DNA from 3 places in the Mesorhizobium sp. B1-1-8 genome. Region 1 is predicted to be linked to each of the others. Evidence: predicted binding sites of a transcription regulator. Region 1 holds the regulator's gene; each other region holds the start of a gene.
What was found. The regulator PhoB, encoded in region 1, activates phosphate uptake and scavenging genes when phosphate is short. The targets are predictions, from matches to a motif close to TGTCATNNANCTGTCAT.
Positions count from the first base shown of each region.

Region 2: FJ974_RS27370 (ceramide glucosyltransferase) is a predicted target of PhoB. The motif match lies at 1,647-1,663, and genes of this name have one in related genera.
Region 3: FJ974_RS12990 (esterase-like activity of phytase family protein) is a predicted target of PhoB. The motif match lies at 2,590-2,606, and genes of this name have one in related genera.

Region 1 covers NZ_CP083956.1:1,306,796-1,311,610, reverse strand. Annotated here, with positions in the region: gene xylF (D-xylose ABC transporter substrate-binding protein) at 1-632, opposite strand, end outside; gene FJ974_RS06465 (ROK family protein) at 955-2,199, shown strand; gene phoB (phosphate regulon transcriptional regulator PhoB) at 2,200-2,889, opposite strand; gene phoU (phosphate signaling complex protein PhoU) at 2,909-3,616, opposite strand; gene pstB (phosphate ABC transporter ATP-binding protein PstB) at 3,638-4,441, opposite strand; gene pstA (phosphate ABC transporter permease PstA) at 4,438-4,815, opposite strand, start outside.
Region 2 covers NZ_CP083956.1:5,630,383-5,635,197, forward strand. Annotated here, with positions in the region: gene FJ974_RS27365 (O-succinylhomoserine sulfhydrylase) at 1-381, shown strand, start outside; gene FJ974_RS27370 (ceramide glucosyltransferase) at 402-1,547, opposite strand; gene apaG (Co2+/Mg2+ efflux protein ApaG) at 1,770-2,162, shown strand; gene FJ974_RS27380 (Hsp33 family molecular chaperone) at 2,347-3,378, opposite strand; gene argF (ornithine carbamoyltransferase) at 3,559-4,470, opposite strand; gene FJ974_RS27390 (aspartate aminotransferase family protein) at 4,487-4,815, opposite strand, start outside.
Region 3 covers NZ_CP083956.1:2,674,823-2,679,637, reverse strand. Annotated here, with positions in the region: gene FJ974_RS13005 (sugar phosphate isomerase/epimerase family protein) at 1-178, opposite strand, end outside; gene FJ974_RS13000 (Gfo/Idh/MocA family protein) at 175-1,206, opposite strand; gene FJ974_RS12995 (LacI family DNA-binding transcriptional regulator) at 1,402-2,427, shown strand; gene FJ974_RS12990 (esterase-like activity of phytase family protein) at 2,701-4,179, shown strand; gene FJ974_RS12985 (MATE family efflux transporter) at 4,286-4,815, shown strand, end outside.

The sequences.
Region 1 (4,815 bases):
TTGTTGTCGTTGGCGGTCAGGAACTGCTCCATGTTCTTCTGCGCATTGGCCGGCAGCCAGCCGTCGGTATAGGCCTCGCCGACATTCTTGATCTTGCCGCTGTCCATTGCCGCCTTCAGCACTTCCATCGAGCCCGCGAACAGGAAATCGGCGTTCGGATCGGCGCCCGAGCCCTTGATGAAGACGTAGTTGCCTTCCGGCTTGACCTTGAACACCTCGCGGGCCTGCATGCGTCCGACTTCCTTGTTGTCGAAGGTCAGGTAGAACACATCCTTGTTTTCGATCAGGCGATCATAGCCGACCACCGGGATGCCCTCGTCGAGCGCCTTCTGCACCGCCGGGCCGATTGCCGAGGCATCCTGTGCCAGGATGATCAGCGCATTGGCGCCCTGCGAGATCAGGCTTTCGACGTCGGTCAGCTGCTTGCCCGGATTGGACTGCGCGTCGGCGGAAATATACTTGTCGCCGGCGGCCTCGATGGCCGCCTTCATCGCCGCTTCATCCGTCTTCCAGCGCTCTTCCTGGAAGTTCGACCACGAAACGCCGATCACCTTGTCCTTCGCCTCGGCGACCGACGCCAACGTCAGCGACATGGCAACACCCGCCAGTATGGCGGCTGCGAATTTCTTCATGATATTCCTCCCTGCGCCCTGTGCGGCGCGACCAGACTGGCCCGTAGGCCGGCACAGAGGCTTTTTTCGAGCCTCAAAAAAAATACTGACCCGGGGCAATAGCCCTGTCAACTGCGATTCTGATGGTTTCTGATCGGCTCGAAACTTTTTTCGAGTGCCGCAATAAATAATGACAGCTCTACTGGCTTCTGCCACTATCCTGGAGCAAAAACAAAAAACTACTGCGGTTCGGCGGTTTTCCAACAAAACTGAACCGCTGGCGCATCGCCGACGGCCCATGCATCATCACAAGGCCGCGATGACCGGGAGGAAATGCGAAGCCATGTCGGTCGGAATCCGCCACGACGATCTGCGCCGGCGCAACCGCGGCATGGTGATTTCGGCCGTGCGCCGGGTCGGCCAGCCGTCGCGGACGGAGATCGCCGCCACCACGGGGCTGAGCCACTCGACCATTTCGGCAATCTCCGCCGACCTGATCCAGGAAGGCATTCTTGCCGAGAGCAAGTCCAGCGAGACCGCTTCGCTGAAGCGCGGGCGGCCTCAGGTCGGCCTTGCCCTCAATCCGGAAGCCGCCGCGGTAGTGACCGTGGTGCTGTCGCTGAATTTCCTCTCGGTCGCCGTCATCGACTATACGGGCCAGGTCGTCGCCGAGGAGCAGCGGCGCCTCGACACGCTGACGATATCGCGCGACGCGTTGATCGGCGAATGCGTTGGCATAGTCCGGCGCCGGCTGGAGGACCCGGACCTCGACATCGGCAGCGTCGCCCGCATCGCAATGGGCATCCAGGGCATCACCGATTCCCATGCCCGCGCCATGCTGTGGTCGCCGATCACGCCACTGACCGACATCCCTTTTGCCGACATTCTGGAGAAGGAATTCGGCATTCCGGCCACCATGGAGAATGACTGCAACATGATGGCGGTGGCGCTGCAATGGCGCGATCCCGACCGCTACCGCGACAATTTCATCGCCATCCTGTTGTCGCACGGCATCGGCATGGGCCTGGTGCTGAAGGGCGAGCTTTTCACCGGCACGCATTCCTCGGGCGGCGAGTTCGGCCATATGATCCATCGGCCGGGCGGCGCGCTCTGCCGCTGCGGGCGGCGCGGCTGCGTCGAGGCCTATGCCGGCAACTACGCCATCTGGCGCAGCGCCATGAAGATGAGCGAGGACGCCGAACCGGTCGATGTCGGCGATGCCGACATGCGGGCGCTCGCAGCAAAGGCGAGGCTGCAGGACGGCCCGGAGCGCGAGGCCTATCGGCGGGCGGGCGAGGCGCTGGGCTTCGGCCTCGGCAGCCTGTTCGCGCTGATCGATCCCGCACCTGTCGCCATGGTCGGCGTCAGCGCGGCCGCCTTCGATCTGATCGAGCCGGCGCTGCGCGAGGCGATCGCCCAGACCGCGGGCGGCCAGCACTCGACATCGATCTCCTTCGACACCGAGCCGAACGAACTGCCGCTGATCCGCGAAGGCTGCGCCATGCGTGCGCTGAGCTTCGTCGACCAGGAGATTTTTGCGCCGGGCGTGCAGGCGCGAACTGGCACGGCAGGCAAGAACGTGGCCTGATCAATCCTCGCGGATCGCGTAACCCGCCCCGCGGATGGTGCGGATCACGTCCGGCATGCGGCCGTTGTTGACCGCCTTGCGCAGGCGCCCGACATGCACGTCCACCGTGCGCTCGTCGATATAGATCGTCTCGCCCCAGACATTGTCGAGCAACTGGCTGCGCGAGAACACCCGGCCGGGATGCCGCATCATGAACTCGAGCAGCCGGAACTCGGTCGGCCCGAGCCGGATCTCGCTCTTCTTGCGGTAGACGCGGTGCGACTCGCGGTCGAGCACGATATCGCCCACCTTGAGCACGCTGGACAGCACTTCCGGCTTGGCGCGGCGCAGCAGCGCCTTGATCCGCGCCATGAATTCCGGCGTCGAGAACGGCTTGACCAGATAGTCGTCGGCGCCGGTCGAGAGGCCGCGCACCCGGTCGCTTTCTTCACCCCGCGCGGTCAGCATGATGATCGGCAGCCGCTCGGTCTCGGGACGCATCCTGAGGCGGCGGCAAAGCTCGATGCCGGAAACCGCCGGCACCATCCAGTCGAGCACCAAAAGGTCGGGCACGTTCTCCTGCAGGCGGATCTCGGCTTCGTCGCCTCGTGTCACCACCTCGACCTGATAGCCTTCGGATTCGAGGTTGTAGCGGAGCAGCACGCCCAGCGGCTCCTCGTCCTCCACCACCATGATGCGCGGCGCGATCATCGGCAGGTTACCCTTGTTGTCAGGTGGCCGGTGTCGACATCGCGGTCTCGTCCTGCTTCGGACGGTTCGCGGGCAATTGCGTGCCGGTCAACACATAATAGGCGTTCTCGGCGATGTTGGTGACATGGTCGCCGATGCGCTCCAGGTTCTTGGCGCAAAACAGAAGATGCGTGCAAGCCGTGATGTTGCGCGGATCCTCCATCATGTAGGTCAGGAGTTCACGGAACACGGACGTGTATTTGACGTCGATGCGTTCGTCGGCATTGCGCAGCGTGGCGAGTGCCGTGGCGTCGCCCGCCGTATATTCCTGGATGACGGCCTGGACCTGGATCAGCACCATCTGCGCCATCGAGTCGATCGAATGCGAAAGATCGCGGGGTGCTGCGCTGATGCCGACCGAGCCGACGCGCTTGGCGATGTTCTTGGCCAGGTCGCCGATGCGCTCGAGGTCGCCGGCCATGCGGATCGAGCCGACCACGTGGCGCAGATCGTCTGCCATCGGCTGCCGCTTGGCGATGAGCGTGATGGCACGGTCGTCGAGTTCACGCTGGCGCGCGTCCATGATGGCGTCGTCGGAGACGACGCGCTGTGCGAGCGCGTTGTCGGAATTGAGCAGGGCCTTGGTCGAGGCGCCGACCATGGACGCGGCAAGATCGCCCATGTCACGGATGAGCCGGCTGATCTGCCCGAGATCCTCGTCGAAGGAAGCGACAGTATGTTCGGCCATGATTTATGTCCTCGTGTGAACTCAGCCGAAGCGGCCGGTGATGTAGTCCTGCGTGCGCTTCTCGCGAGGCGAGGTGAAGATCTTCTCCGTCCGGTCGAACTCGACCAGTTCGCCAAGATACATGAACGCCGTCTGCCGCGACACGCGCGCCGCCTGCTGCATGTTGTGGGTGACGATGACGATCGTGTAGTCGGCCTGCAACTCGTCGATCAGTTCCTCGATCTTGGCGGTCGACAGCGGATCGAGCGCCGAGGCCGGCTCGTCGAGCAGGATGACCTCGGGCTTCACCGCCACGGTGCGGGCGATGCAGAGGCGCTGCTGCTGGCCGCCCGAGAGGCTGAGGCCGCTGGCGTTGAGCTTGTCCTTGACCTCGGTCCAAAGCGCTGCGCGTTTCAGCGCCTGCTCGACGCGGCCGTCCATTTCGGCCTTGCTGATCTTCTCATAGAGCCTGACGCCGAAGGCGATGTTCTCGTAGATCGACATCGGGAACGGCGTCGGCTTCTGGAACACCATGCCGATCTTGGTCCTGAGCAGGTTGAGGTCCTGCGAGCGGTCGAGGATGTTTTTGCCGTCGAGCAGTACCTGGCCGTCGGCGGTCTGCTTCGGGTAGAGCTCGTAGATGCGGTTGAAGACGCGCAGCAGCGTCGACTTTCCGCAGCCCGACGGGCCGATGAAGGCGGTGACGCTGCGCTCCGGCAAGGACAGGCTGATGTCCTTCAGCGCCTTTGACTGGCCGTAATAGAAGTTGAGGTTCTTGACCTCGATCTTGGCTTTCTCGACGGTCGTGTCGGCTACGTTCAAATCGGTGGACAACATCGGTTTCATCTGTCCTCTCTGCGTCCGGTAAGGCTGCGGGCGAAGATGCTCAGCCCAAGAACCGTAAGGGTGATTATGAGTGCGCCGGTCCACGCCAGTTGCTGCCATTCTTCATAGGGGCTGAGAGCGAACTGGAAGATGGTCACCGGCAGGCTGGCCATTGGCGCGTTGAGGTTGCTCGACCAGAACTGGTTGTTGAGCGCCGTGAAGAGCAGCGGCGCCGTCTCGCCGGAGATGCGGGCGATCGCCAGCAATATGCCGGTGACGATGCCGGAAAGTGCGGCGCGATAGGCAACCGAACGGATGACGACCCAGCGCGGCGCGCCGATCGCGGTGCCGGCTTCGCGCAAGGCGTTCGGCACCAAATTCAGCATGTCCTCGGT
Region 2 (4,815 bases), 1.4 Mb from region 1:
GCCGGCAGGATCGCCGACTTCCTCGCCGGCCGGCCGGAGATCGCCCGCCTCATCTATCCGGGCCGCGCCGACCATCCGCAGGCCGATGTCGTCGGCAAGCAGATGTCGGGCGGCTCGACGCTGATCTGCCTCGACATCAAGGGCGGCAAGCAGGCGGCCTTCGCCTTCCAGAACGCGCTCGACATCGTGCTGATCTCCAACAATCTCGGCGACGCGAAGAGCCTGATCACGCATCCGGCGACGACGACGCACAAGAACCTAAGCGAGGAGGCGCGCGCCGAGCTCGGCATCGGGCCGGGCACGCTTCGCCTGTCGGTCGGACTGGAGGACGCCGACGACCTGCTCGAGGATATCGAACAGGCGCTGAAGTCGGCCGCGTAAGCAGCGCCCCGGGGCGCTGCTCAGGCGACTTCTTCCAGCTCGGTCATTTCCTTGGTGCGGATGGTCATGGCGTTGCCGCGCCATTCGACCGCACCGCCGAGCCAGCCGCGGATCCAGATGGCGGGCAGCATTGCGTCGCGCACGATCATCGCGGTGACGCTGCGCGGCGACAGATACCAGCCCTTGCTGCGGGCCAGCAGGCATTCCGGCAGATAAGCGATGACCAGCACGCATAGCACGGTAGTGGGCAGGCTCACGCCGGCGCTTGCCGCGGCGACCAGCGCCAAAAGCAGCGGCATCATCACGCCGGTCAGGATCTCGGGCGCAAAGAACAGCGGAAAGGTGACACGGCGCAATCGCGCCCAGCGCGCCTGGCGCGACCAGATTTCGTCGAGCCGGCGCTGGCCGAGCGGCTGCTCGAAGGGCGAGGCGACGAGATTGACGTAGAGGCCGAGCCCGTTGACCAGCTTGGTGGCGGCCGCATCCTCGGCGATCTCGGCGGAGAGCGCCTCGATGCCGCCGTTGGCGTCGAGCATCGGCTTGTTCCACAACATGCTCTTGCCCTGGGCGAATCCCAGCCCGAGCGCCTCGCCGGCATACTGCCAGCGCGCCTGCAGCGTGTTGAGGAAGGCGCATTCGACCTCGGCCCAGAAGCCGTCGGGGCGCGAGCCGATCGGAGTCGAGCAGACGAGGCCGGTTTCCGGCCGCCATGCCGCCATCAGATGCTGGACATAGTCCTTTGGCATCAGCACGTTGGAATCGGCGAGGATGACCCAATTGTGCCGCGCCGCCTGCCAGCCCTTGACGCAATTGTTAAGCTTGGGGTTGGCGCTGATCCTGTCATTGCCGATCAGAAGTCGCGCGGGAACGTCAGGATGGCCGGCGATCGCGGCGTTGATCAGCTTGACGACCGGATCTTCTGCGTGCGCGACGCAGAAGATCAGCTCGTAGCGCGGCCAGTCGAGCGAGAAGGCGCGTTGAAGCGTCTCTTTGGTGAACGGCTCGACGCCTCGCGACGGCACGACGATCGAGACAGGCGGCTGGTTGCCGGAGGGCGGCGGGATGACACGGCGCCGCTTCAGTTGCGACGATGCGAGCGCGATGCTGGCGAAATTTGAAAGGAGAAGGGCTGACGAGGTGAAGGCGGCTGCGAGGGTCAGTTCCATCGAGATCTGGTCACTCCGGAAAGGCCACCCGCGGCCGTTTCATCAGTCGACAGGCCGCCCCGAGTCGCCCGCACGGTTTGTGCACACCAACATTGTCATGTGTCACTTAAATGACATTGTTTTTCGGCACGTGCGCTTTGAGGCTGGCAGAATGGAATACGCTTCGCGTAACAACCGCAAAGCGCGACAAAGGTTCCCCTGCCGCGGCAACCGGAGTGGGCCATGTATCGCGCCGTGACGCGCAACATCGAAGTGCTGGTCAGGCCGTTCTATCTGGAGGATCGCTCCGATCCGTCCGAGAACCGCTATGTCTGGGGCTACCAGGTGACGATCGACAACCGCTCGGACGAGTTCGTGCAGCTGATGTCGCGCTACTGGCATATCACCGACGGCCGCGGCCGCGTCGAGGAGGTGCGCGGCGCCGGCGTCGTCGGCGACCAGCCGGAGCTCAATCCCGGCGACAGCTATCAGTATACGTCAGGCTGCCCACTCTCGACGCCGTCCGGCATCATGGTCGGCCACTACACGATGCGTAACCAGCGCGGCGAGACATTCGACATCGCGATCCCCGCCTTCTCGCTCGACCTGCCGGGGACGAAGCGGACGGTGAATTAGCGTTTTTCTCCCCGTGAAACGGGGAGAAATGCCCGGCAGGGCAATGAGGGGCAGCGCCAGACTTGCAAGATTATCGTTCAGGCATGCCGCTCGAGTGAAGGGGCGCGACCATCGCCGGAAGTTGGCGCTGCCCCTCATCCGCCCTTCGGGCACCTTCTCCCCGTGAACGGGGAGAAGAAAGAAATCACTTCGCCGAAAAATCGGCCGGGTCGAAATCGTACTGCGTCGAGCAGAACTCGCAGGCGACATGGATGCCGCCATCCTCGGTGCTGTCCTTGATCTCCTCAGCCGAAAAGCCTTCGAGGATGCCGCGGATCTTTTCACGCGAGCACGAGCACTGGTCGGCCACCGGAACGCTGCGGAAGACGCGCACGCCATGTTCGTGGAACAGCCGGTAAAGCAAGCGCTCGGCGCCGACCGTCGGATCGATTAGCTCCGTCGGCTCGATGGTGTTGAGCAGCGCCAGCAATTCCTGCCAGGAATTGTCGGCCGGCTCCGGCGCCACCTCGCGCGGATCACCGTCGCCGCCTGAAATATCGGGCACCCGCCTGCGCTCCGGCGCCTGCGGCAGGAACTGCGCCAGGATGCCGCCGGCGCGCCATTGCTCGCGCGCGCCGCCGGGGCCGGGCGTCACCAGCTTGGCCACCGACATTCTGAGATCGGTCGGGATCTGCTCCGACTGACGGAAATAGGTGCGCGCTGCGTCCTCAAGCGAGGTGCCGTCGAGCTGGACGATGCCCTGATAGCGCTGCGTGTGCGAGCCCTGATCGATGGTCAGCGCCAGAACGCCAGCGCCGAGCAGCTTCTGCTGCGAGGTTTCGCCGCTGGCGATCAGCGCCTGCAGCCGCTCGGCGTCGAAGCGCGCATAGGCGCGCAACGCATGCGGCGTGGTGAAATCAGCCACCAGCATGTCGACCGGCCCGTCGGTGCGGGTCTGCAGGATGAACTTGCCCTCAAACTTCAGCGACGTGCCAAGCAGAACCGTGAGCACGCAGGCTTCAGCCAAAAGGCGGGCGACCGGCTCCGGATAGTCGTGACGGCTGAGGATGGCGTCGAGCATCGGCCCGAGCTGCACGGTGCGGCCGCGAACGTCGAGCGGCGCTACCTCGTAAGGCACGACATGGTCGTCGCCGGCGTAGCCGAATTCGCCGAGTTTGGGTCGATGCTCAGCCAATGAATGCGTTTCCAACATGACAATACTCCGGGGCGCGGCCATGCCACCGGTTAAGCGGCATGCATCGAAGCGCGTTCAATTTACGTGATGGCCCGCAAATAGGCATCACGTATTCCCGGATCAAGGCGACATATCCCCGGATCAAGTTGCCGGATCAGGCGGCAAGGCACTTCAAACACCAAGGCACTTCAAACACCAAGGCACTTCAAACACCGAGGCACTTCAAACACCAAGGCACCAGGCCAGCACCGCCTTCTGGGCGTGCAGCCGGTTCTCGGCTTCGTCGAACACCACCGAGTGCGGCCCGTCGATCACCTCGTCGGTGACCTCTTCGCCGCGATGCGCCGGCAGGCAATGCATGAACAGCGCATCGGTTTTTGCCCTGGCCATCAGCGCGGCGTTGACCTGATAGGGCAGGAAGACGTTGTGGCCGCGGGCGCGATGTTCCTGGCCCATCGACACCCAGCTGTCGGTGACGACGCAATCCGCCTGGTCGACGGCCTCTTCGGCCGAACGGGCAAACCTGATCCTGCCGCCATTGGCCTTGGCCCAGTCGACATGCTTCTCGACCGGCTCGCTGCCTTCTGGCACCGCGACATTGAGGTTGAAGCGAAACCGCGCCGAGGCTTCCAGCATCGAATGCAGCACGTTGTTGCCGTCGCCGGTCCAGGCGAAGGTCTTGCCGGCCACCGGACCGCGATGCTCCTCGAAGGTCATGATGTCGGCCATCAGCTGGCACGGGTGGGTATCGTCGGTCAGCCCGTTGATGACCGGAACGGTGGCGTTCTCGGTCAATTCGATCAGCCGGTCATGCGAGGTGGTGCGGATCATGATGGCGTCGACATAGCGCGACAGCACCTTGGCGGTATCGGCGATGGTCTCCGAACGGCCGAGCTGCATCTCGGTGCCGGTCAGCATGATGGTCTCGCCGCCGAGCTGGCGCATGCCGACATCGAAGGAAACGCGGGTGCGCGTCGAGGGCTTGTCGAAGATCATGGCCAGCACCTTGCCTTCGAGCGGCTTCGACCGCTCGCCGGCTTTCAGCCTTGCCTTTCGCACCACCGCATCGTCTAGGATGAAACGCAGGTCGCCTTCGGAAACGGCGGATAGATCGGTGAAGTGACGGACGCTCATCGGCAAGATTCCAGAATTACTTGGCGGCTTCGGCGGCGATGGCGTCGGCCAGGCCGCGGGCGCCGGCGCGTATGCGGTCGAGCGCCTCGCCGATCTCGGCGTCGGTGACGGTGAGCGGCGGCAACAGACGAATGACATTGTCGCCGGCGGGCACGGCAAGCAAGTGCTGATCGCGCAGCGCCATGTTCACCTTGGTGTTGGGCATGACGCATTTCAGCCCGAGCATCAGACCGGTTCCCCTGATGCCTTCGATGACGTCTGGAAATTCGTCGGCGACCGCAGCCAGACCCTGCTTCAGAAGCAGCGCCTTGTGCTGCACGTCCTCGAGGAAGCCGTCTTCCAGCA
Region 3 (4,815 bases), 1.4 Mb from region 1:
CTTCGCGGACTTCGCCCGCCAGGCGCTTCAGGTCCTTGCCGCCCAATGTCTGCCAGAAGAAAGGCTGGATGCTCTCGAAGCCAAGCGGCAGGATCTGCCTGACATAGGCCGCCGGGTCTTCGAGATTGGCCCGCACCATGGTGCCGATCCTGATGTCGAGAAGCGGATTTGGCATCATTGTGCTTCCTGTGCGATGGCGACACGGCGCCCGGTCTCGGCGCTTTCGATCGCGCCGAAGACCATGGCGAGGCTCTTGATGTTGTCGGTGCCGCGCGTCTCCGGCTCGGTTCCGGTTTCGACCGCCTGCATGAAATCCTTGATGATGCCGAGATGGCCTTCAACGCGGTCGGCGGGATGGAGCGGCGGCACTTCGATCGGCTGGGTCTTGTCGATGATACCGTCGCGGCCGGAGGCAACCACCTCCGCCCTGAGCCCGTCATGGCCATCCCACAGCACGCTGCCGCGCTGGGCGACGATACGCCAGCTTCCCTCCCAGCTCGTGCGGAAACCATCGGCGCACCAGCTGCCGGCATAGGTGAAGATCTTGCCGCCACCGAGATCGAAGACGGCGCTGGCCGACGAGCCCTGCCGGTACCAGGAATTGGGCGGTTCCCATTCCTGGCAATAGACGCTGGCCGGCTCGCCGCCGACCATGTAGCGGGCGGCGTCGAACGTGTGGATCGCCATGTCGAGCAGCAGCACGTGGCGCATCTCCTCGCGAAACCCGCCGAAATGCGGCGCGACGAAGAAGTCGGCATGGATGCTGGTCGGCTGGCCGATGGCGCCGGAGTGCAGGAACCGCCTGATGCGCCTGACATTGGCGACATAGCGTCGGTTCTGCACGACGGCGTGGATGCAGTCGGCGCGGCGCGCCGCCTCGATGATGGCGCGTGCATTCTGCGGGCTGTCGGCCAGCGGCTTTTCGGTCAGCAGATGGCAGTTGTGCGCGAAGGCCGAAAGCGCGACTTCGCGCCGGGCGGCGGGAACCACGACGTCGAACACGGCATCGGGCTTGACCTGGTCGAGGACGGCGTCAAGGTTGGTGCCGATGACGGTGTTGGTAAGCGCGTACTCGCGCGCCCTCGCCTGTGCCCGCTCGACATCGAGGTCGACGAGGCCGACAATGGCGAGCTCGTCGATCTGCTTCACGGCATCGAGCCAGTGCTTGCTCATCGCTCCGCACCCGGCCAGGACGACCTTCATCATCCAGCGCTCCTCCCGTTCGGCCCCTCCAGGCCGAATGTCACGGCATCCACGGGGTCACCGTAAACGTTTTTCCGTAAACGTTTACGACAACACACCCGATGGCCTAGAATGTCAATCGGCTGCCTGCAAAAATCGTCCCGACGCCTTGGCCTGAGCGGCAGCCGGTGCTAGCCAAGGCAGGGGGAGAACCGTCCTTTGGCGTCAAGCATCCACGATCTCGCGCGTCACCTGAACATCTCGATCGGCACCGTGTCGCGCGCTCTGAACGGCCGTGCGGACGTCAATGCCGAGACGCGCCAGCGTGTGCTCGAAGCAGCCAGGAAGCTGAACTATTCGCCCAATCAGTCAGGCCGCAGCCTGCGCCAGGGCGCCACCCATTCCATCGCCTTCATGCTGCAGCCGCATCCCGGCGACCAGCAATATGGCGAGCCGTTCTTCATCCCGTTCCTGACGGGCCTGCAGGCGCGGCTCGCCGAGCATGACCTGGATCTGATGGTCGTCATGGGTGAGCCGGGCCAATATCAGCAGGAGCGGTTGCGCCGCGTGGTCGAGACGCGCCGGGCCGACGCGGTCGTGCTGGCCAATACGCGAAGGGAAGACGATCGGATCGACTATCTCAGCAAGGCCGGCTTTCCCTTCGCCACGCTTGGCAGAAGTCAGTCCGGCGGCGACACGTATCCTTCACTCGATATCGATTTCGAGAGGGCGGGTGATGAAGCGGTCGACCGGCTGGTCGCGCGCGGCCACCGCCGCATCGCCGCCATCCGCCCTTCGCTTGATCTCAACTTCGGCTACCTGTTCCTCGACGGCTACCGCAAGGCGCTGAAGCGGCACGGTATCGAGGTCGACCCCGACCTGATCGCCGATGGCTTCATCAACGAGACCGGCGGCTACCAGGTGACGCCGCAAGTAATGCGCTCCAAAAACCCGCCGACGGCGATCATCTTCAACAATGACGCGATGGCGCTCGGCGGCTGCAAGGCGCTGGCCGAGATGGGTATCAAGCCGGGCCATGACATGGCCGTGATCGTCATCGTCGACACGCCGCTCTGCCGCTATTTCTCGCCGGCGCTGACTGCCTTCCGTCCATCGCTGGAGCCCATGGGCAGGCGGCTGGCCGAGATGCTGCTCGCTTCGCTTCCCGCCTTCGCCGGTCCCGAAGGCACGCGGATCATGCGGGAGGTCTGGCCGCTGGAACTGATCGCAAGAGAGAGCGATTGAGCGGAGGCGCTTTCCCTTCTCCCCTTGTGGGAGAAGGTGTCGCCGAAGGCGACGGATGAGGGGTGCTCCAGATGGCACCAGCGTCTCACTCCGCTGGAGCACCCCTCATCCGTCTCGGCGCTACGCGCCGATCCACCTTCTCCCGCAAGGGGAGAAGGAAACTGTCACGCAACCATCACGTTCACGTCCTAGACCGCTTGACGGGAACCGGCTCGCCGCATCGCCGATGCGCGTTCCTTCCAAGCCGCTCTGCTCGTCAAGAAGGGGATATCGATGAAGCATCTCAACCGAACCGTCGCGCTCGGCGCGGCACTTGCCCTTTTCACTACCCTGCCCCCGGCGCTTGCCGACGGCGTCGCCTATGTCAACAAGGGGCTCGTCGGCATCGGCCGCATCCCGGCCGGCCAGAAGGACAAGTTCGGCGAGACCTTCGGCTCCGGTTCCGGCATGGCGATCGACACCAAGTCCTGGACGCGTGACGGGAACGCCTACAAGGGTTCGCTCTGGCTGCTGCCGGATCGTGGCTACAATGTCGTCGGCACCACCGACTACCGGCCGCGCCTCAACACCATTTCGATCGAGTTCACCCCGACCGCGCCAGGCGCGGCACCCGCTGCCGGCCAGGAACAGTCGGGCGTCAAGGCGATGCTCGCCGATACCATGCTGTTGACCGACGACAAGGGCGCCGATGCAACCGGCCTTGATCCGTTGAACGGCGTGCGCGCCGCCGCCGGCGGCATGCCGATCCTGCCTGAGGCCAACGGCAAGCTGGCGCTCGACAACGAGGCAATCGTGCGGCTGCCCGACGGCACCATGTTCATCTCCGACGAATATGGCCCCAACATCTACCGCTTCTCGGCCGACGGCCATCTGATGTCGGCAACGCAGCCGCCGGCCGCCCTGGTGCCGATGCGCCATGGCAAGCCGAACTTCGCTTCCAACAATCCTGGCCCGGGTGCGGCCGAGCCCGATCCGAAAGATCCCGAGACCGGCCGCCAGAACAATCAGGGCCTGGAAGGCATGTCGATGACGCCGGACGGCAAGTTCCTGATCGCCGTGCTGCAATCGGCGCCGCGCCAGGACGGAGGCGATTCCGGCTCGACGCGCCAGAACACGCGCGCGCTGGTCTATGATGCGTCCGACCTCGCCCATCTCAAGCTGGCGCATGAGTATGTGGTGCCGCTGCCGGTGTTCAAGGACGCCAAGGGCAAGACCAAGGTCGCCGCGCAGAGCGAGATCGTGGCGCTGTCGGACACCAGCTTCCTGATGATTGCGCGCGACAGCGGCAACGGCCAAGGCGTGAAGGATGCCGAGTCGGTTTACCGCAAGATCAACATCGTCGATCTCTCCGGCGCCACCGATATCGCCAATGGCCCCTTCGACGCCGCCGACAAGCCGGTGGCGCCGAAAGGCGTGCTCGATCCGTCGGTGACGCCGGCCAAGCTGACCGCATTCATCGACATCAACGACAAGGGCGAGCTCGGCCGCTTCGGCATGCACAACGGCGTGCCGAACGACAGGAACAACCTCTCGGAGAAGTGGGAGGCGATGTCGCTCGCGAGCGTGCTCGATCCGAAGCTGCCCGACGACTATTTCCTGTTCGTCGCCAACGACAACGACTTCCTGACCCAGGACGGCTTCCAGGTCGGCGCGCCCTACAAGGCCGAGGACGGCGCCGATGTCGACACCACCTTCCTGGTCTATCAGGTCACCCTGCCCGGACTGTCTAGGAACAGCCTCGCCGCGAATTAGTTCTGCTTCGGTCGTGTGCCGAACGGCATATGGCCAAGCGCGGAAGGGATGCATGAGCATCAGGCCTGCGATAGCATCGCGGGCCTGATTCATTTTCGGTGCTGTCATGGATGACAAAAAGCCCGCTCGAAGGCGGACCCACGACCTGACGAGCGGCCCGATCCCGCGCACCCTGCTGTTGTTCGCCCTGCCCGTGCTGGGCTCCAACGTGCTGCAGTCGCTGAACGGCTCGATTAACGCGGTCTGGGTCGGCCGCTTCCTCGGCGAGGCGGCGCTGACGGCGACCTCCAACGCCAACCTCGTGCTGTTCCTCATCCTCGGCACGGTGTTCGGCATCGGCATGGCGGCGACCATCCTGGTGGCGCAATCGGTCGGCGCGCGCGATCTGCCGGAGGCGCGGCGCATCGTCGGCACCAGCGCCACCTTCTTCTTTCTCGTCTCGGCGGTGTTCGCGGTCTGCGGCTGGATCTGGGTCGACGCCATCCTGACCGGACTCGGCACGCCGGCGGATGCCTTGCCGCTGGCGCGCGCCTATCTGCGCATCATCTTCGTCGCCGTGCCGATGATGAACCTTTTGTCCTTCGTCATGACGGTGCTGCGCGGCGCCGGCGATTCGCGCACGCCGTTTGCCTTCAT